DNA from 3 places in the Lysinibacillus sp. VIII_CA genome. Region 3 is predicted to be linked to each of the others. Evidence: riboswitches for the same ligand, from Rfam matches in the RefSeq annotation. Region 3 holds a riboswitch; each other region holds the start of a gene.
What was found. A riboswitch is a leader RNA that binds a small molecule or an ion and turns the genes downstream of it on or off. The one in region 3 is predicted to bind cobalamin.
Positions count from the first base shown of each region.

Region 1: it holds a riboswitch for cobalamin, as region 3 does, so the genes downstream of both, ACP3VS_RS16160 (glutaredoxin family protein) here and ACP3VS_RS13810 (ABC transporter substrate-binding protein) in region 3, are expected to answer to the same signal.
Region 2: it holds a riboswitch for cobalamin, as region 3 does, so the genes downstream of both, metE (5-methyltetrahydropteroyltriglutamate--homocysteine S-methyltransferase) here and ACP3VS_RS13810 (ABC transporter substrate-binding protein) in region 3, are expected to answer to the same signal.

Region 1 covers NZ_JBNFXM010000012.1:85,578-93,271, forward strand. Annotated here, with positions in the region: gene nrdE (class 1b ribonucleoside-diphosphate reductase subunit alpha) at 1-1,823, opposite strand, end outside; gene nrdI (class Ib ribonucleoside-diphosphate reductase assembly flavoprotein NrdI) at 1,820-2,179, opposite strand; gene ACP3VS_RS16160 (glutaredoxin family protein) at 2,176-2,400, opposite strand; cobalamin riboswitch at 2,518-2,695, opposite strand; gene ACP3VS_RS16165 (NAD(P)/FAD-dependent oxidoreductase) at 3,222-4,127, opposite strand; gene ACP3VS_RS16170 (chitobiase/beta-hexosaminidase C-terminal domain-containing protein) at 4,594-7,694, opposite strand, start outside.
Region 2 covers NZ_JBNFXM010000006.1:98,994-106,687, reverse strand. Annotated here, with positions in the region: gene metE (5-methyltetrahydropteroyltriglutamate--homocysteine S-methyltransferase) at 1-2,097, opposite strand, end outside; cobalamin riboswitch at 2,370-2,548, opposite strand; gene ACP3VS_RS10740 (YrzI family small protein) at 3,095-3,241, shown strand; gene ACP3VS_RS10735 (DUF2785 domain-containing protein) at 3,638-4,483, opposite strand; gene ACP3VS_RS10730 (alpha/beta fold hydrolase) at 4,480-5,241, opposite strand; gene ACP3VS_RS10725 (ankyrin repeat domain-containing protein) at 5,411-6,466, opposite strand; gene ACP3VS_RS10720 (DUF4085 family protein) at 6,653-7,694, opposite strand, start outside.
Region 3 covers NZ_JBNFXM010000009.1:73,945-81,638, reverse strand. Annotated here, with positions in the region: gene ACP3VS_RS13830 (heterodisulfide reductase-related iron-sulfur binding cluster) at 1-840, opposite strand, end outside; gene ACP3VS_RS13825 (cob(I)yrinic acid a,c-diamide adenosyltransferase) at 1,077-1,640, opposite strand; gene ACP3VS_RS13820 (adenosylcobinamide amidohydrolase) at 1,653-3,113, opposite strand; gene ACP3VS_RS13815 (FecCD family ABC transporter permease) at 3,110-4,111, opposite strand; gene ACP3VS_RS13810 (ABC transporter substrate-binding protein) at 4,108-5,079, opposite strand; cobalamin riboswitch at 5,224-5,406, opposite strand; gene ACP3VS_RS13805 (acyl-CoA dehydrogenase family protein) at 5,467-7,134, opposite strand; gene ACP3VS_RS13800 (class I adenylate-forming enzyme family protein) at 7,136-7,694, opposite strand, start outside.

The DNA of each region.
Region 1 (7,694 bases), on a different contig from region 3:
GTTCGACTATCTGCATAATCACGAACCTCTACACGTTCTGTACATGGAGAGATGGAGGCCGTACAGCTACGAATGTACGAAATACTACCAGTTGGTGCTATAGCTAAACGATATGAATGGAATAAGCCATATTGCATAACATCTTGCTTTAATAATCCCCACATTTTACTAGTAATGATTGGAATGTTTCCGAGTGCTTTTAATACAGCAGGTGAAAGCTCTTCTTCAGTCTTATTTACATATTGATCAAAATAGATACCTGAAGCATAATCGCTATCTTCAAATCGATAGAACGTTTCTGCTTTTTCTTTAGCCATTTCCATCGATGATTTTAGAGAATAATAGTTCATTGCTTCCATAAAGCGGTCCATGAAATGAATAGAATCTTTCGAGCCATACATAATTCCCTCCGTAACAAGATGTCCATGGAGATTCATACACCCTAGACCTACTGAGTGCATTAATTGATTGGCTTTTGCGACCGACGGAACATTTTTGATGTGCGTCATTTGGGATACATTTGTTAATAAGTGCATAGCTGTATCGATTAATGCTTCAAAATCATTTACTTTACTCGCTGCGTGGATATCAATTGACCCTAAATTACACGACACATCTAACCCATATTCGTTAGGTTGATCTTGATCTGTGATAACACTAGTTTCTTGAACTTGCAAGATTTCAGTACATAAGTTTGACATTTTTACGCGACCGATATTTTTTAGTGGATGTACGTCATTAACATTATCATCAAAAATTTCAAAGGGATAACCGGATTCGAATTGAGCTTTTTTTACCTCTGTATAGAGTCTACGCGCATTCAAACGTTTAATTTTACGGATTTTAGGATTATCTAGTAGTTCATAGTACATATCAGAAATTGAAATTTCCGACATTCGTTTACCATATACTTTAAAAATATCATATGGACTAAATAACACTATATCTTTATCACGCTTCATCAGTTCGAAGAAAATACTTGGTATAATAATACCTGTTGATAGTGTTGCGAGGCGAATTTTATCATCAGCATTTGGTTTTTTTGATGAAATAAAATTCTCTATATCTGCATGGAAAATATTAAGGTAAACAACTCCTGAGCCATTACGCTGACCAAGCTGATTAGAATAACTAAAAGAATTTTCTAATAGTTTCGCCACTGGAATCACACCACTTGCACGATTTAGTATTTCTTTAATTGGATCACCTAAAGGACGTAAATCCGTTAAGTTGACCCCGACCCCTCCACCTAGACGTGATAGCTCTAAACAATAACCAATATTTTCAGCGATGCTATTCATGGAGTCATCCATGGATAATTTAAAGCAACTTACTAATTCGCCACGAGCTTTCTTCCCACTATTTAATGCAGTAGGCGTTGCAGGTTGATAGGCTTCCATCATCGCTTCTACAGAACGTTCTGCTAGTACCGTGTTCCCCTGTGCCAAGTACAAGGCAATAATGACAATCCGGTCCTCATATTTTTCTAAGATTTCTTCTCCATCACGACTTTTCATAGCGTAGCTGTCATAAAATTTGCTAGCACTCATAAATGATGGGAAACGGAAATTATAATCATACGCTTTTTTGTACAACTTTTTAATAAAATCCATCTCGTACATGTCGATAAAAGCTTTTTCGTAGTAGCCTTCATCAACTAAATAGCGGATTTTTTCCTCTATATCTATAAAGTAACGTAAACGTACGTTGACATATTCTAAAAAGTAGCGGCGCGTAGCCTCACGATCCTTTTCTAACTCTAGTAGCCCCGTTGTACTATAACGATTCAGTACGTCATTATTAAGCTTTAAATAAGTTTTCATCCCATTACCCTCGTTTCATAAAACGTTTGTATAGCTTCATAATCTGTTTGATTGCCGCGCAAATCTAATTTCCTCACTAATGGTACATGATAGGTAGTAGCAATTTTCTCTCCTGCTGCGCCAAATACATGATGTCCAAAGTTACTGTTGCCACTAGCAACTACTCCTTTACAAAAATCTCTGTTTTTATCTAAGAAACGTTGCACTTTTGCTGGAATGTCGCCTAAACCATCTGTGTATGTAATTAAAAGATAAGGCTTATTCAAGCTTAATTCCTCTGAGAGTTCAATAGATTCTGCCCTTAGTTTAGATACTACATTGCGGACATTTCCTGTACGACTAGCGTAAACGATCATAGTGTAATCATCTCAATACGAGAAACAATTTCCTGAACATCCCCTATAAATGTTTCATCCACCTCTAAAACAGGCACACTTAAAAAACCTGCATCAATAATTGTTTGTTTAGCTTGTTCATCGTGATCAATATTAACAATTTCTGCTTCAAGTCCTGCTCGTTGTAATTCGGATTTTACCCAAAGGCATTTTGGACAGATTGTTTTCGTATAAAGTTTCATAGTAATCCCTCTTTTCATAAAATAAAAAAGCTACCTCTTCTAAAGAGATAGCTTACATGGAAACGTTAACATACTAAAAATACTGACGTTCCCATCTCTTAATCCCCGAAGAAATGATAAATTTGTTTTATAAAGGCAGGTCTCCTGGCTTTGCTTCAATCTCTGATTTCCTTCCCATGCGAATGCACAGTGGTTACAATCATCGTCAGCTTTACAGTTGCGGGGACAGCGTCGGAATAGTACCGAACTTCCCTATTAAACTACATATAGTAGTACCTATACAAAACGAACACAATATATTGTTTTTCAATAGTTTTAAGTGTACCATCCTTTATATAAAAAGTAAATCGCGAAATAAAAGTTCATCAATTTGAGACTATTCATATTTTCTCACATAACCTTAAACGAAAGAGCTAAAACATAATCATATAAAAATATAACTATAAAAAAAATAGGAAGATACATGCTGATCATTTATTTACCTAATAACGGAGGCCCAATTGAAATTTTATTCATAAAAAAGGCATCTTTCCATAATAGTAAAGATGCAATTATGACTAAAACTACATAATCGTCAACCCACTTTGAGAAAGATGTAAATCATTCATCATACTCAATATATCCTATCTTTGCAGATTTTTCGTTGTACTTGTCCCTTTGCAACTATTCATAATAATCAGGTACCTTTAGCCAGTTATTCTGTATTCATAGTATAACATATCCAAGTTCTTTCTCTGTCCGCTCAACTAGGTATATTAACTTTATCCTTTATTTACAAAAATAGCTGATGAATTTTCTATACTCATCAGCTAACCTTTTACTTAAAACCTATCTATTGTTATATCCAAATTTATACTAGAGGCTGTCTTAAAACCTTCCGCAGCAGCGATCATTAAAGAAGAGGCACCCCCCTTTTCCGTTTCACCTGCAACATATATTCCAGCCGCTGTTGTTCGTCCAGTACCATCAGTAATAATTGTCCCATTTTCATCAACTTGGCAATTTAGCTGTTTAGCAAATTTATTTGGACGATAAAAATTAGGTACGACAAATCCACCACTTCTTAAAATATGTTCACCTGTTTCTAATTCAATACTAATTAAGTTACTATCTTCCCCATGCAAGTTTTTTACACATTCTGTATACAGTTTAATTTTTTTACGTTCAAATTCACTTTGAACGTTATCGGAAAGTTGATGACCATTCGTAAAAACGATTAAATCCTGTGACCAATTAAAAACCAATTTGGTCATATGTTTAATATGCTCCTCTTTTTCTGCTATGATAGCCAATGGCTTGTCTCTCAGCTCCCAACCATCGCAATAAGGACAGCTAAACAAGCTTTTACCATAATATTGTCTGATTTGCGGGAGGGGAAACTCCTCTTGTATTCCAGTAGCTAACAATACTTTTGCAGACATATATGATTTATTTTCCGAAGTTTTGACAAGAAATAAACCGCTTTTATCATCTTTAGTTATCTCGATAATTGTTTGATCTAACATAGATATAGATGGGTAAGATTTTATTTCTTTACTAGCTATATTCTTAAATTCTTGTGGCTTTATCCCATCTCTTGTTAAAAAACCATGCGACTCTTGAGTTACACGATTTCGATTAGTTCCATTATCAAATATAGCAATCTTTCTGCGCGCCCTTCCCAATGTTAAGGCAGCACTTAAACCAGCAGGGCCACCACCTATAATTACACAATCGTATTTATTCATCCTTTTTTCCTCCACATCAAAATATATTATAGACCTTTAATATCTGTAATTAAGGCAAAAGACACCGCAAAAGTTATATACCTTTTCAATTATGAGTCATTAAACCCTTAATGTTTAACTACCTCATTAAGGATTACGTAGCATAAAATAACGTTTAGTTTGTCGGGTCTTACCGCCCTATTAAAGACTTAACATATCTATAATATCTATTTAGTTTTTTTTCGTCAATTTTTTCGTTTTCATATTTAAAATACATAGGACCATCAAATATCTGCCGTTGAAAGAATTCTTGTCCACAGAAATGAATCTACTATAGGCTAGTTATGAATGAGGTAAAAGTAAAAGCCACTCCAAAAGTTTGGAATGGCTAATTTTTTTACTGTACTTCATGAATACTGTCCGTACTGTTTAATTATCAAAATAAAGTATGATTAGCATATGCTTTACATTGTTCCTGCAAGTATCATTACTTAAATTCAATTTCCTCTGCCGATGCCCCTTTTGTATACGTTATGGTCGATCCAGCAGGTAAATTACGGATTTCTTTTACATTTTTTCCTTCAATAATAATGGAACCAATTTTCGTACCTTTAAAGTCAATAATCGCATTGCCTTTTTTAGGACTGATCACTACAGTTTTGTTTGCAAATCCTTCGCCATGGAATTCGGCATATTGGCTAAATACTGCAATGCCATTTTTAATAATGGTATTTTCCCCTAACGTTAATGAAATGCTTGGACGATTCACTATTAATTTACCAGTCTTGTAGTGATTAAAGCTATATACATTTTCAGGTACTATTGGTGTTGGTATTTCTTCTTTTCCTGCTTGCAAATCAATTTGAACTAATACAGGGTCATGATCCGATGCTCTGCCTTGTGCCTCTGTAAAGTTCGCATTCATATGAATTAGGTCAATTTCCGTAACATCCGCAAGATGATTCGAAACTAAAATATGATCCAACACTTGATTGTTCCCTTGGAAGAAGTACGTAAAACGATCTTGCTCTGGGGCTTTATCTATCATATTCGTTAAAACATCTCCTTTCAATGTTTCAAGTGCTGGTGTGAACTCAAAGTCATTCATGTCCCCTGCCACTATGAAATTTAAATTCGGATTTATGGCAAGTCCTTCATCGATAAAATCATTGATGGCCTGAGCAAGTTGAATACGTTTCTTAACTGATTCTAAAACTGGTGGCTGTGTTGGTCCCCAAAGTGAACCATCCCCACCTTTAGAATTTAAGTGAGCTCCGATAATAACTACACGTTCATCTTGGAATTCAAATTCCGCTGCAATTGGTTTTCGTGTATCTACAAATTTTGATGGATCAACAAAGCCAGGATTTAAAGCAAGGCTTCCATCTGCTGTCCATGTATTCGCTTGGTTGCCTAACCCTTTTATACCTGACACTAATGAAACACGTGTCGGATTATATAGATAGCCAACACGAATATTACCGCCTGGTGCACCGCCTACTGTATTGTTAATTGGCATGACATCAATCCAATCATAAGCAGGACCACCCGCAGCTTTTATCGCATGAATTAATCGCATGTAGCTTTCAGATGCATCTGCATTTCCTGAATCAATTTGACCATCGTTATCTTGAACTTCGACTAATGTAATAATATCTGGTGACTTCATATTATTTACAAATGTCGCTGCAATTCTGTCTACTTTTTCGTTAGATGTATTGGCAGGATTATTCGAAAAGTTTTCGATATTATAAGAAGCGACATTTAATTTGTCCGCTACTGGTTGAAGATGCGTCACTTCTTGTTGAAGATGTGCCTTTGTTACATTAGGAAAAACATTATTCGTGTTCAGTCGATAGCCATCTGTAAAGTTTTCTACAAATCCGATAAGCGGTTCATTAAAGCGATCCCCTGAATCATAATTTTTTCCAGCTACTCCTTCAAGCATAATTTTTTCCGGATTATAATCATCGGCTGCAATATTTAAACCGCCATTCACATTAAATGTATTATTTGTTGTGCTTGGTACAACAATTGGTGAATCATTATTGTACATCGGTCCAATCACTCTCGCCTCTGGGAACGATACTCGCATATACTCAATGGATTCCCAAAAATCGATGCCATCTTCTTGTGGATCAAAAATTGCCAAGCCATCATTATCAATAATTTTATTTGGCGGGAATAGATCCTCTCCTATCACAAGAGGCTCTGGAATTACTGCTTTACCTGTTTTTGTAATATTGGTTGCTGAAATTTGCGTATCTCTTAATCGAGAGTTGCCACCCGCTTCAGTTACATTTCCTGATACTTTAATAACGTCCCCTACTACTACATTATGTGCCGACTTACTTACCTTGATCGCTGTCGATTTTACGCCATCGAATGCTGTCTCGCCTTCTTGCATAATGAAGCTACTTGAATTAATAACGAATGTTACAATTCCTTCTACATCATTTACTGCTAAATTGACATATGGCGATAGGTGGCTTGCCCCTTGAATATCGCTAATTGTGGCATTGTTAGTATCAATCATCTCATAAACAAATGTAGCAATCGCACTATTCGTTAAACCTTCTTTCACTGCAATCGCTTTAATCGTCAATGGCTGATTAACAATAATTTCCCCTGTATACTTTGTACTAGCTGTTGTTGGTGCAGAGCCGTCCAATGTGTAATAGATCGTTGCACCTTCTGTCATGGTAGAAAGCGTAACCTTCGTACCAGCTGTTATTCCACCAACGTGAGAAGCTTTGATATCCTGAACCTTTGTTACATCTTCAATAATGCGAAGCGGGAGGAGTTGATGATTTGTATATTGACCAACAATGCCTGTAATTTCCCCATACGTTTTTCCACTTACTAAACCAGAGTCTCTTGTTTTATCATAAATAGCAAATGTGCCTGCATCATCAGTTCCGGTAAAGTTTTGACCTGAACCAGTAATAGCAACATTTTTAATGGTTACTAATTTCGATTCATTGTCTTCTCCAACCTCAATACTTTTAATAATATGTGCCTCTGGTATTGTAGAAGGAACAGGCATGCCAACAAGCGAAATATTCGTTAATTGCTTTAGTCCACTATATTCATCTACTTTACCTTGCACCAACACCCGATCACCGACTTTTGCAGTAAGACTATCTACAGGATAAATAGCTATCGCCGCGCCGTCTTCATCTTGAATGTGAGCAGTCGCTGTTTCTAATTTTGCTGTTACAATACCTGATACGGTTACCACTTGTCCTATTTCTTTATTACGTGCTTCCGTAATCGAAATATGGGTTGGTGCATCTTTAATTGTAAAATTAAAGGTCGTCATTCCACTATCGTTTAAACCCGTTGCTGTAGCAAATGCTTTAATCGTCATTGCTTCATTTACAACAATGCCCGCTGCTGTATTATAAACCTCACTAGCTGTTGACGGTTCGGAACCATCTAACGTGTAATAGATTGTTGCATTTGGTGTATCTGTAGACAATGTTACCTTTGTACCTGCAAAAACTTCACCCGTTGCTGGAAAAGCTTTCACATTCGTTACTTCTGTAGGCTCATAATTTAATACTAATTGAAAGCTTTCCGCGTTTA
Region 2 (7,694 bases), on a different contig from region 3:
ATGAATATCGTATACACCTAATCCAATCCCTTTTGTATAAGGATGCACTTGAAGTGAAGAAATAAGCTCTCCATGGCTTCGTGATGTTTCAATAGAAATCACATCAGCATCTAGCGCACTAATGGGTTCTATGAAATCGTTAAATTCGCAGTAACACATATGTGTATGAATTTGTGTTGTATCTTTTACACTCGAGGTAGCAAGTTTGAAGGCATTGATTGCCCAGTCTAGGTAAGCCCCCCAATTTTCTTTACGAAGAGGTAGCCCTTCTCTTAGTGCTGGCTCATCCACTTGAATAATGGAGATACCTGCCGTTTCTAGTGCTTTCACTTCCTTACAAAGTGCTAAAGCAATTTGATAGGCCACATCTTTCCGAGAAATATCATCACGTACAAAGGACCAATTTAAAATGGTCACTGGCCCTGTCAGCATCCCTTTGACAAAGCGCTTCGTTAAGCTTTGGGCATACGCTGACTCTTTCACGGTAATGGATGAAGTCCATTCAACATCTCCATAAATAATCGGAGGCTTCACACAGCGAGAACCATACGAAACCACCCATGCTTTTTCAGTAAAGGCAAAGCCCGTCAGTTTTTCACCGAAATACTCGACCATGTCTGTCCGTTCAAATTCTCCATGAACCAGTACATCTATATCCATATCCTCCTGCAAGTGAATCCAGCGCTTTGTTTCCAGTTCAATAAATGCTTCATAGTCTGTATTCGATATTTGTTTCTTTCGCCAAGCATTCCGATTTCTCTTCACCTCATCAGATTGAGGAAAGCTACCGATTGTTGTTGTAGGGAATAGTGGTAAGGCTAACGCCTGCTGCTGTAATTTTTGACGTTGACTAAAATCACTATGTCGCTCAAAATCCTTTGTGGAGACGGATTGAACGGCTTGCTGGATCATCTTATTTTGACGAATCGGATGATTTTTTAGTGCTTCAATGGCTTTCATACTTTCTGAGAAATTATGACGTCGAGTTCCGTTTTGACCCTTTCTATATTTAGTTAGCTCAGTAATCTCTTCGATTTTTTCATCGGCAAACGCCAGTGCTTGTTTGAGAACAGGGTCCAACTTCTTTTCAAATGAAGTAGATATTGGTACATGTTGCAGGTTACTTGAAGGTTGAATCCACAATTCCTTAGCATCACTTAGTTTTTCAATTGCTTGAATCATGGCATTCGCTTCCGCTAGGTTTGAACGCCATATATCACGACCATTGACCACCCCAATGGCTAAAACTTTATCTGGAGGGAAACCATATTGTCGAAGTGACTCCATATTCCCTTTATAGCCATGTACAAAATCTAAGCCAAATCCTTGTACAGGCAGTGTAATTAATGTTTCATAGGAGCATAATGCTTCAAAGTATGTTTGTAGCATTAGTTTTGCTGCTGGAACTGTCATCATCAATTGAGCATAGATTTCTTGAACTAGCTTCAGTTCTGCTGAGTCAAGTGTCGTCACTAAAGAAGGCTCCTCTATTTGAATCCATTCGGCACCTGCATCTACTAATTCTTGAATAATCTGGGCATAGAGAGGTATTAAGGCTAATAAGTATTCGACCTGCGTTAATTTATTGTAGCCCTTAGTGAGCTTATAAAATGTATAGGGGCCAATAAGTGTCGGCTTCGCCATAATACCGAACGCTTCCTTTGCCTCTAAAAAGTCGGCTAATACCTTATTTTCTGTTAGCTGCAACGGTTGTCCTTCATACTCAGGAACAATGTAGTGATAGTTGGTATTAAACCATTTGGTCATTTCACTAGCTACTGCTGAATGATTTCCTCTCGCTACACTGTAGTAGGTATGTAAATCTACCCTTCCACCTTGCCAGTTAAAGCGCTTCGGTACTAAGCCGAACATTAAGGCAGTATCCAACATTCTATCGTACAATGTGAAATCTCCTACTGTCACCACATCTATGCCGAGTTGTAGCTGCTTTTCAATTCTTGATAAACGAATACTTTTTAGTGTAGCCTGAAAATCCTCTTCCGTTAGTTCTTGACGCCAAAATGCTTCTAATGCCTTCTTCCATTCGCGATCATCTCCGATATATGGGTAGCCAATGAGTGTACTAGTATAAGTCATCTTTCATCTCCCTTTCATCAAAAAAATTACTTCTAGCTTGCTCTACAAATTTGGTTATCCACATGCTAGTTTCGTTGCCCTATATGAAAACCAGTGGGATTCACTTTGCAATATTAGCATGATAAAAAGCCATTCTCCTTTTTGGAAAATGGCTGCATAGTAAAATTATTAATACAAAAACAATACGAAAAAAAAGAACTTCCGTATACATCATCTGTTTTTGCACAGTGCCTATTGGTCACTATTCACCACCTATTTCCACGTAGGTATTTGGTGTGTACTAGAAATTGGCAGGTCTCCTGGCTTCTCATCAACACGTCTCACAGCCTTCCCAGTTTCCCAGTGGCATTTGTGATTTGCTCCGAATTACAGTTGCGGGACAGCGTCGGATTTGCACCGACTTCCCTTTTAAGCCAAACTTTCATCTGGCACCATTTCTTACACTATATTCAGTTATACCCCTACTATACCATATATTTCAGAATAGTAGAAATTGTTTTTATATAAAAATTTATCTATTTACTTTGTTTTTAATTGTCAACAACTTGACCCTTACCCTTAGTGATAATGCCTTAATGATGTTTGTTGGCTTTAAGACTACTATTTCTTCTATTCGCTACCCCAAAAAATCAGATAACTAACAATGTAAAGCAGCAAAGAATTTTTCTAGACTTTTACACAATCAGGAAGTCTTAGTAAAAGTTGTTTACAAACAACTTAAAAAATGATATACTTACAAAGTAAAAAATTCTTAAGGAGGTCGAATGAAATGTTCGTTATCGCTAAATTAATGTCATTGGTAGTTACAACTTCAGTAAAAATGAAAATCACACATTCGACCAGATCGGAATGGATCGCTTAAGTTTTTTGTAATTAAGTATACCCATACCGCAGGGAGAAGTGTGCCCCTGCGGTATTTTTGTGTCTTTTTTCACCGTAGAGGAGTCTCTCTGCGGTTTTTTTCATTCCTCATGGTAATTTAAGGAGGTGATAATAAATGATGTTAAACATTTTTGCTCTTACGATAACTATTACAAAACGTGAGATTTCTATTGAAAAAGCACTTCAACATGAAAATGCGAAAAAAATCTTTGAAGAGAACAGAAGAAAAGTAGAAAATTATATTCGTATTCGTCAATATTAATGTTGTAATTTCAAAAAACAGGAAAGGTGGGAATAGAAATGATTTATATGATCAAAAGACGATATGCAGTTTTATGGCTGGAGAAAGACACAACCACCAGATGAAGTAATATTTTATAATCCCTGTAAAGCTAACCCGTTCTAATCTAGGACGGGTTGCTTCAGGAGATATTTTGCACTTTTCAAGCGATTTTTTACACATACCACTTGTTGTATTTTAGAAAATACGGCATTACAATGTTCGAAAAATTCTAATTCTACAAAGCGTAATTCCTCGATACTAAAATTGAATGTGGCAATTTAGCCTAATTCAATTATTCTACTCCATTAGCCATCCATGTAACAAAAAACAGCGCTTCTCAGCAAAATCCATGGATTAGGACAACCACTTAATCCTTTAACTGATAGAAAACCTGTTTAATTTTGCCTCAGTGCCAAGTATGGCAGTATTAAGCTCATTTCCTCGGCTATCTTGTCCCCTTCTGAAATAGAGACTGCGTAAAAAATTCTTGCTGTTCACGCGAGCAATCACCTGACTGCGACTTCTCGGCAAATTGCAGCATTGCGCTAAGCAGCTAATCCAATCAGCAATTTCTTGATGTGGAAGTAATTCTTTGTCAATCATTGTATCCACGATATTGACCAACCGCTCATCATCCTCATCACTAAAAATATGTATTCCATTATGGAGCATGCTAGATATAGCGACAAGCACCTCACGTAGCATTGCAACGCTGCTCTCCTCGCACTGCACCAGCTCAACAAAAACATCTGCACCGTGAGACGCGCTGTGAGCCCAGCCTCCTACTGAAAGGTAACCCCGCAGATCCTTCTCCTCCTTGTAATAACGGAGCATGTCTCGCATTAATTGCTCAATTTCTTCTTGAGTTAAAAATGGATTCTGTCTGTGGCGTTGTATAATCAAAGCGATAGGCAAGGCAGAAAACGTCCTTGTAAAAACTGACTGATCCTCCTCACTGCCAATTTTATAGAACAAATGGTTCTCATCCGTCAGAACAGTTAAGAGACTACGCAACTCCTCTTCACTGAACCTATTCTCTTCCTTAATCCACATATAAAACATCGGATAAATCAAGTTATCCCGCAATTCTGGCTGAGGATCACCGATATATTGAAGTAACAAAGGTAAGAAATCTTGATGCTGCTCACCTTCGCCTAACTGATACGCATTCTCCTCAATTCTTTGTAAATCCTCCATAAGTTTAAACCTTATGTCGCTCATTTTCCCATCTCCTTTAACATGAATATAATCTCTTCTATTACAATATCAGGCTCATCATGATGTATATAATGTCCACTACGACTAGCAATCCGGAACTTACTAGACGTTGACAGCCATTGGAATTCTGCTTGTAGACTTTGTTCAATTCCTAATATTTCTTGTGAGGGCCATCCACCTTCATTTTCATTAGTATCGGGTAAACCTCTTGTAATAATTGAGAGAGGGATATCACTTTGGTTTGAATAATCAACGATTTGCTTATAACTCTGTATTTTATCAATTTTCTCACTATTTAACATAGGGTTCTCGAAATATTCCCTATTTCCTGCAAGTAGATTTTCTGGTAGAACCTTTTCATAGGCAAGTTCTTTATATTCCGGTGCAGCGTCAACCAAAACCATACCACAGATGTCCAGCGGATAAAGACTGGTATACAATCTGGCGACCAATCCACCAAAGGAATGGCCTACTAATATATAAGGCTTCTCCACATCAAGCGCTTGTACCAATTCGGAGAGCTCCTCAACAAGATCACAGCAAGTTCGCGTAACAGCTACGTCTTGACTCCTGCCAATACCCGCCCTGTCATAGGACAAGGTTGACGTTTCTTCCGATATTCGATCTTGGACCTTTTTCCATGTTTCATGGCTATCGCCTAACCCGGCAATAAAGATTACGCTGGGTGTATTTTTACGATATTTATTGAACCGTATACGCCTATTATAGAAATTGATTATCTTTTTATGTCGTATCGTCATTTTAATCACCTAATTAAATTATAAGCTTTACATTATTATTTCTACAATATAAAAAAGGTCCGTTTATGCAACTAAGGGGTAATTTTCCAAAGCCCTTCATTGCCGTTAAGTGCTTAGAAAAAGTGGATAGTATTGTTTATAAAAATGGTTATTGGATTCGTTAAATATGTTAGCGCTTATATTCGGGCTGTTCTAAAATAATTGGATTTGGATTGCTAAGTACCCATTGCACTGCTAACTCGCATAGTCTCGCAGGCTCCTTATCTCCATCACCTTTGTAAAGTTCTTTCGCTAAAGTGATAGATTCCTGAAGTGCAGCGGGATGTAATGGTGTACCTAAGCTAATGTAATGGTTCAAACTTTTGAGCATTTTACGAAAATCATTATCCCAGTTGATGCCGCCATTATGTAAAATTTCGTATGAGACTTTACCAGTAATACGAATAACCTCTCCTTGTACAGTTTGGGCATGTCCTTGCGAAGGAATTAGTAAATCCCAAAGTTCATTATGTTGTGCCTGCCAGCCCTTTGTACATACTGTTATTTTAGACTTACCATCATGCGTTTTTCGCTTCTCTACAGGTGAAACATCAAATAGCTCATAAAGACGGGAAAGTGCCTCATCCGTTTCTTTCAAATATTCTTTATTAAAACCTTCTCTATGAAATTCAAAGTCTTTTCCAATTCGCTTAATAGAATTTTTCATTTCCGGCGTTACAGCTATACCTGCGCTCAAAAAAATCTCAGAAATTTCCACTAGATCAACAATATTTATATTTCTGCATACTGCTAAAGCTTTGTCCAAAGGCGTCTCATTCAACATATTTACCGCTCTTATATTTGCTCCTTTAGAAACCAATGTGCGCACCGCATTTGGTTTAAAAAAAGCAGCCGCAGCAAATAAAGGTGTTTCATTTTGATAATCCAAGGCTTCTATATCCGCATCTAACTCAAGAAGCAATTCAATATTCCCCCGCCAATTTATTGCCTGATTATGTAAAGCTGTTCTTTTGTAATTGTCTCTCGCATTTATATTTGCTCCCTGTTCCGCCAGCCAGCGAACCAATTCATCCGGTACATCGAAAAAGCTTAAGGCTGTTGTTTTACTATAACCGCCATATGCATCTAGCTCGCATTTGGTAAATACCGCTTGTAATGCCGCAATATCACCTGCTTCAATTAGTTCACTAAAATTTTTCGGTAACGTTTTTCTCTTCCTCGCCATATGTATTTTCCTCCTCACATTAGATTTTTGAATACAATTCATCACGTCATTTACTAACTATATACCATTCTATATTTTACCATGTTTTAATTTCTTTTTTGGCATGGAGGAGGGATTGGTTGTGTCAACTATCCATAATACTAAAAAAGGCTGTTCAATCACTGAACGTTTTGAACAGCACTCTTCTTATTCACTTTGCCATTTCAGTTTTACATCCTCCTCTAAACAACCGAGTTGATTGAAATGGTTGGCAATAATATTAAAATACATATTTTCATCTGTGTTTATATCGACTTTACGAAGCACATCATTAGCGATATGTGCGGCATCCTTTCCTAATGCAAAGATTGTGTTGAAGGCACGCACACGTATATTTTGGTCTAAATCAAACATAGCAGATAACAGCTCATCAGCCGGTATAGGCTCACTAAAATGAGCATATGGATCTTCATAAGTAGCACAATAAATCCGCTCTCTTGCCTCCTCAAAAGTATCACCTAGTAATACTCCTCCAGCAAAAATCCCATTATCCGATTGCGAAATATTAGCCATATTAATCTCTACAAAATGCGTATCTTTTACAATATAATGTTTATCATCTAGGTTTAGTGCAATAACATAATCATCCCACGTAGCGACTCCTCCTGGTTCAATATAAACTGCAGGACGATACAAGTATTTTGCTGTCACATCTTTGAAGAAAATCGTACATTCAGCATAAGGGCTACCAAAGCTAGATAAAACTCGTAAGGCATATCTACCTTCAAACTTTATTAGTTCGTCATACACGTAATAGCCTTCAAGATCACCCTCTATATGGGCATCATGAAAAACTAATTGGACCATTGACTCGACTGTAAACCCGTTACTCATATCTAATAAAAGCATAAAATTATTTCCTTGTTGCTCAGCATTCAAAATTTCTCCATCGTGCAATGATTGTGAAAAAACAGTTTTTGCAGACGAATGAAAGCTTTCCACAATTGCTTCACGCTCTTCATAAATAGCATTACTCTTAGTTATGAACTGCTCAATTGTCACATTGCACCACTCTTGAAACTCTTTCATTAAAGTATCATTTCCAAATAGAGTTCGTTCAATCATTCCGGATTGAAACTTTTGTGGTAAGACATCTATATACGCAGTTAAATACTCGTATAAATGATCTTCAAATTCGCCATCGAACTCCTCTTCAAATGGATATGTTTGTGCTGCGTTGAATACTTCC
Region 3 (7,694 bases):
ATCTAGCATTTGTTTTTGTGTGAAGTCCTGTATGCGTCCCACCCCAATAGAAGGCATATCCTCTTCACTTTCAGCATTTTCTAATGCTTCGAAATCAATGGGTGCTAAAGTTCCTGTTCGATCTAAACGATTCATATAAACATTTAGCGGACTTACAATTAAATGGAAATGCTTAGACTGTGGTACATACACAAGGAATGTTAAAAGAATTAATAAATGTGCCCACCACATGACATAAAATACACCAGCGGCTACTGACGCAGGTAGGAAACCAAAAATAGCAGCAATACTAGAAGCGACTGGCTCCGTATAAGTTAATCCCTCTCCATGCCAAATTAGTCCCATACCATTCGCAATTAACGTCGATACCATTAAGCCACCAATGAAAATTAATACAAGACCGTTTTTCCAGCCACGTTTTAAACGTACTAGCTTTTCAACATAGCGGCGGTAAAATGCCCAGACAACCGCTACCAAAATCATTAAAACCACAAGTTCTTGGAAGAATGTAAAGACTCCATAGAAAATACCTAGTGGTAAATGTGAGCCTGGTGCTAATCCTTTCCAAATTAAATCAATTGCCCCTAGCTGTACCATTAAAAATCCATAGAAGAACATAACATGGATTAAACCACTCTTTGGATCTTTTAATAGCTTATTTTGGCCAAATACGTTGACCATAATATAGCGAAGACGCTCTTTTACACTTTCATCAAACTCAACCTTTTTCCCCAACTGCACATACTTATAGCGTGTTTTCAACAGATAGAAGAACAATCCTACTGCATAAAGTACAACCACGACTGTTAAGACAATGTTAGCAATTAATAATGGACTCATGGTTGATCCCCCCTTGTTTGTCGTAATTTTTCTCTCTTTGTGATAAATTTGCTAGCTCATACGAAAATGTTCATCATTTCGATATTATATTCCTATTCTAATAAATGAGTGAGCATTCAGTCAACATAAAACGGAAATATTTCTGATAATTTTATATTCTTACATTTTACAAGAAAAAAAGCCACCCTGAATTTTTTCAAAGTAGCATTTTTTTACTTTCTGTAGAAAACTATATTTTAGTTTTTAAAGACGTTACCACTGCGAATATATTCAACATCCGCAACCTGTAATCGAGCATTTACAACACGTGCAGCCGCAAATAAATAATCTGATAATCGATTTAAATATTTTTGTACAACTTTCGGCACATCTTCAACTTCTTTCATAAGTGTGACCATTTCACGCTCTGCTCGACGAGCAACCGTACGTGCAATGTGTAAAGTCGCAGCTGCTGGGGCCCCTCCTGGTAAAATAAAACGTTGTAATGGTGGCGCTTCATCTGATAGTGCATCAATACGAGCCTCTAGCACTTCAATTGGTTGCTCTGTAAGCTTATAATGTCGTTCTTTCATCACGTTTGCCAGATCACCACCAGCATCGAACAGCTCATGTTGAATGGTTTCTAGGTCTGTTAAAATATCTTTGAAAAGTGCTTGGTCTAATTCACTTACTGCTTTACCAATAAAAGAATTTAATTCATCAATCGCCCCATACGTTTCAACACGCAAACTATCTTTATCAACGCGTCCTCCGATAAGACTTGTTTTACCCGTATCCCCTGTTTTTGTGTAAAGCTTCATTTCGCTCATCTCCTAAAATTCATTTTTATAATTTCTGATAGCCTGAACTGTAGTTTCAAAAACACCCTTTGCAATCATTTTACCAACCTCCGTAATGGGGCCACCATATAACATTTCTTTTCCTTTTTGAGTTGCAGCAATTAAAAGACTATCTGTAGCAGTACCAGTAGCAATAGTTCCACTACGCTCATCACGAATATTTTCTGATTGCAGAGCCTTCGTTTTCGCCTCCGTAGCTGTCATCATAGCTTGAAAAAATGCTTCCTCTGATAAACAGCCATTTATAATTACCCATGTGTTAATAGTACCAATATATGGCTGATCTTGCCTTTCATGCACACGGGATACATCTACTGCATTGCCTACTCCAGCAGTAACAGCTACTATTACACTGCCAAATGGTGCAGCCCATTCATTGATCGCCACAAGGGCTGTTGGCACTGCCGTCAGCATGACAACTGTATTCGTGGGTGAAAAATGACCTTTTTGCAAAAATTCATTAACTTCTCTTTTTACATCACTGATCACATAGTCACCAGGTACAGAGCGGTTTAACAAGCAATTATGCCATCCTATACCGGGGTTATGGACAGCAGATGATACCGTTTTTAAAGGAATCTCTGATTGAAGTTGTATAAATTGTTCCGTTATTTTAAAATGTTCTTTTTTTATTACAGCTCGCTGTTGATGGTCGCTTGCAGCAGGCATCATTGTAATTTGTGGTTTAGGAATTTCTGGATGAGCATAAGTAGCTACTCGTGCTTGGTAAATTTCTTCTATCTGTGAAGCAATTAATACTTCATGTGGTGCCCCAAAAGCTCTCATTTGTCCACTCTCCATGAGCAATAATTCATCACAATAGAGAGAGGCTAAATTCATATCATGTAATACCATCACTACTGTTAATCCACACTCGACTGCTTCCTTCCGAACCATATCTAAAATTTGACGTTGATGGGCAATGTCTAAATGATTTGTCGGCTCATCTAGCAGTAAAATTTCCGCAGATTGAGCAAGGGCCTGTGCAACAAAAACTCTTTGCTGTTCGCCTCCCGATAAAAATTCCATAGGTGTATGCTCATAACGTTTTATACCTGTTTGCAGCATTGCATGTTGAACCGCTTGTTCATCTTGCTCAGACCAACTTGAAAAAAAGCCCGTTTGATGTGGATAACGTCCAAGCGAAATAGTCTCTCTTACACTGTTTGAGAAAGCATTCGCATGAAGCTGTGGTAAAACAGCCATTTTTTTTGCTAAAGCACGGGCATTGTAGGACAGAATGTTTTGTCCATCAATAGAAATTGTGCCCTCAACAGCTGGTAGAATACCACTCATTACCTTTAATAATGTGGATTTCCCACTACCATTTGGCCCTAATATGCCAAGAATTTTTCCTTTCTCAACCGTAAAGCTTATATCCTTGACGATTGGTACGTCTTCATAACCACCTGATAGATGTTCAACAAAAATCACGCCCGCACCCCCTTGCTTCTCCGTTGTTTATAAAAAATATAGGAAAAAACAGGCGCTCCAATAAATGCAGTAATGACACCAATGGGCAGTTCCCTTGGCAGGATGATTGTTCTTGCGACTAAATCACAAATTATAAGTAATGTTGCACCATTAAAAAATGATAATGGCAGTAAATGACGGTGATCAGAACCCCAAATCATTCTTGTCATATGTGGTACAACCAACCCTACAAAGCCAATTGTGCCTGAAACAGCTACCGCTGCTCCAGTCAGCATAGAACCACCTACTAAAATCAAATACTTACTACGTTTTACATTGACACCTAAATGCTTCGCTCTTTCTTCCCCATATAATAAAACATTAAGCTCACGTCTCTGCGTCCACAGCATAAGGGAACCCACAATAACGAATGGGATAATCATTTGAACATACGGCCAACCACGCATAGATACAGAACCCAGTAGCCAGCCGATTACTTGGCGTAGCTCCTCTCCCGATAAGGCAATCATTAACGAGATTAACGACCCTAAAAATGAACTAAAGATAACGCCCGTTAAAATAAGGGTTTCCATCTTTAGCGAACGGTCTACTATTCTAGCAAAGCTCATAACTACAACCATTGTAATGATTGCGCCTATCATGCTAAAGGTAGGTAAGGCATACAAGCCTACAACAGGTATCGAAATATTAAAAAAAATTGTCATGACTGCACCGACAGAAGCACCGGATGAAATACCTAATGTATATGGATCTGCTAGCGGATTTTTTAGCAAGCCCTGGAAAGCTGCTCCCGCAATAGCGAGGGCAGCCCCTACTAGCCCTGCTAAAAGCACACGAGGCAAGCGAATTTTCCAAAAGATATTGGCAGCCGTTTCATCAACTGACTGATTCCACAGCACTTCTATCGGAATATGAACAGAGCCTATAGCTACGCCACACCAAATGCTAATGATAAAAAGCGTACATGTTAATACATAGGCTGTTACTACTTTTTTCACTTAAATACCTCAGGGTAGATGGCTTTTGCTAACTCCTCAAGACCATCCGCTAAACGCGGTCCTTGACGGCTTGTTGTGCTTTCATCTACTTGCACAATGGCATTATTTTTCACTGCATTTATTGTATCGAAACCAGCACGCTTTGGTATTTTTGTTAAAATATCAGGTACATAGCTATATGTCACCACGATGACATCTGGATTTTTTGTGATAATTTGTTCTGCACTAATTTCATACCAATTATCACCATCTGCTGCTACATTTTTTGCATGAATCATCTCCAGCATTGCGTTCATAAATGTGCCTTGACCAGCTGTATAAATATTAGGTTCATCAGAGGCCTCTACAAAAACATTCTTAGGTTCAACGTCTTTCACTTTCTCCTGTACTGCTTCTACTTTCGCCTTCATGTCAGCAATGATGTTTTCAGCCTCTGGTAATTTCCCTGTGGCACGACCAAGCTGTTCAATCGTTGTATAGGTTTCATTAAAATTCTGGGCATTTTTTACAACAAATACTTTCACGCCCGCCGATTCAAGTTGTGCAATGGCTGATTCTGAAAGAGACATGCTAGATTCATGTGCAAAAACGATGTCTGGCTTTAAGGCAATAATTTGTTCAATATTGTACTCCATGCCACCAACCTTATCCTTTTCAGCTACCTCTGGTGGATAATCGTCATTGTCTGTAACCCCGACTATTTCATCCTTTAAACCTAGGCCAAATAATATCTCTGTATTACTTGGAATAAGTGACACTATTTTCTCAGGAGGGGCCTCTAGAGTCATCTCCTTTCCAATAGCATCCGTTATAGTTATTGGAAATGTTGCTTCTTCCACCTTAGATGTTTCTTGTTGTGTTTGCTCCTCTGTAGCTGCGGACTTATCATTTTTCGCCTCTTGTCCACAAGCTGCTAGCAACCCTATCGTTAAAAATGCCGATACTCCTATTTTCCAAAATTTCTTCATGTGAATCCTCCTTCGTAGATTTGTGCGTTCATGTGTTAGAAGTGTTCTTCCATCAAAATAAGACCCCTCATCTTCGAATGATGAGGGGTCAAAATCGCACCAAAAAACTGATACAAAATCCACCATCCTATCCTCGTAGGCTGTCATGTCTATGCTATAAAGGCAGGTCTCCTGGCTTGTGCTCATTACGTTTTTTCAAGCCTTCCCGAAATTTTCAGTGGCATTATTTGAAAAAACTCACACTTACAGTGGCGGGACCGCATCGGAATTACACCGATTTCCCTTTTCACTTTACATAAGTAAAGAACCTTTATAATATTCAGTTGAATTATATTATACATGAAATTAAAAGAAGTCGCCTCTATATCAAGGCGACTCCAAAGGCTGTTAGACAATTTCATCAAAATACTGTACGGTTTTCATCGAAGCACCAATCGGTCGTAATGACCAAGTTTGCTCTAAATAAACATCCGCAAGTTTTTCATATTTCCCACCAAATTTTTGTGCCCATTCAACTGCGATGACACTTTCATATAAATGAGCCATTTTTTGGGCAACATCCTTTGCTTCAAACGTTTTTGTAGCTTCATCGAGAGCACTAAAAATTTGTAATGTTGCCGATAGTTTAGTTAATTGCTCTTGAACGATTTTCACTAATGAATGGTCTGTTAATACTTCTAATCGCTCGCTCATCTCTTGAACAAACAATTCATGTGCTCTGTATTTATCCACTAAGCGAATAAGCTCCAACGCTAGTATATTAGCCGTACCCTCCCATACAGTCAACACTTGCGCATCCCTTAGTAAGCGTGGTGTTACAAAGTCTTCAATATAGCCATTCCCGCCATGTAGCTCAATTGCTTCACTTGCATAATGAACTGCCTGCTCTGCCGTTTCCTTTTTCATAATGGCAATATATAAACGATTCATTATGATGTCTTGTTCTGTCCCCTGACCACTTGTCACTTTGTCGTATAATTGAATAAGATCAAAAATCGTGGCTACTTCAACATGCAGCTTAGCAGCATATTTACCCAATGTATCCTGAATCATAGGGTACTGTGTTAAAGGTTTACCAAAGGCATATCGATTTGACACATAATGCTTCGCCTCCAAGAAGCCACGGCGCATAATACCAATGGATGCCACTGCATTACAAATTCTTGATAAATTAAGCGCCTCCAACATATAATAAATCCCTTTATTTGGATCACCAACTACATAGGCGAGTGCTCCATCAAACTCTACCTCACCAGATGGAACGGCTTTCACACCTAATTTATCTTTTAGTCGTCGAATACGAAGATGGTTAACCGATCCATCTTCATTTCGCCATGGAACTGCAAATAGAGTTAATCCTTTAGAGCCTGCTTGTGCACCATCTATTCGTGCCAACACCATTGCAACCCCACACATTCCAGCATTAGACGCGAAATACTTTTCACCATAGAGGCGGTACTCATTCCCTACAAGTTTTGCTTCTACTACATTTGCACCAACATCTGAGCCTCCTTGACGTTCTGTTAAAAATGTCGCCCCCTCATATAGCTCTAAATCGCCTGTTGCACAAACATGTGGTAAGAAACGCTGCTTAACTTCTTCCTCTGCATAATGGTCTAATAAATAGGCAGTGGCCATCGTTAATGTCACAGGGCAATAAAAACCGGGCTCTGCATGTGACAGTAAATAACCTTGCGCAAAGCTATAGACATAATTCCCCTTGTGACCTAGTTGGGGAATATCCTTATGCACATAACCAACAATACCCGTATTATATGTCTCTTCAATTGTTTTTTTGTAGCCGTCATTGACCCACACCTCTGAGACCTCTTCACCATAGGCATTATACCTTTGAAGGCGAGGCTCCCCTTGTCGATCGGTATGTTTCGCCCTCACGTCTATAGCATCAGCACATAGCTCACCAAAGTCCGTCAATTCTCGATGCGCATAAGATGAAAATTCTTTATCCAACATCATTTCCAACACTTTCTGAAGCGTTTCATCACCTGTAAAGAAATTGCTTGTACGTGCTATTTCCTGTTGTAAAACTTTCATGCTATCTCACCTCTTGTCCTTTCAAAGATTGCTTTAAAATTTTGCCTGAGGCATTCCGTGGTAGCGCTTCCACTTTTTCAAAAATACGTGGTAATTTATACTTAGCAAGCCGCCCCTCTAAAAAATCTTTTAGAGCATCTTCATCAATATCCTGTTTAGCCGAATAAACAGCCTTCACTGTCTCACCCCATTGTGGATGTGGAACACCAATTACTGCCGCTTCAAATATCCCCTCAAAGCTTAAAAGGCAATCTTCTATTTCTTTCGGGTAAATATTGACTCCACCAGAAATAATCACATCTTTCTTTCGATCAACAATCCAAATAAAACCGTCTTCATCCATACGAGCGAGATCCCCTGTTTTTAACCAGCCGCCTATAAATGCCGCATTGGTTGCCACTTCATCTCTGTAGTAACCGAGCATATTACCCTCACCAAATAAAACGATTTCCCCTACTTCTCCTGCTGGTACATCTTCGCCATGGTCGTTAACAATACGTATCTCTGTACCTAAAGGTGCACGTTGACCAATACTCCCAGCCTTTTCTTCATGCTCCTTA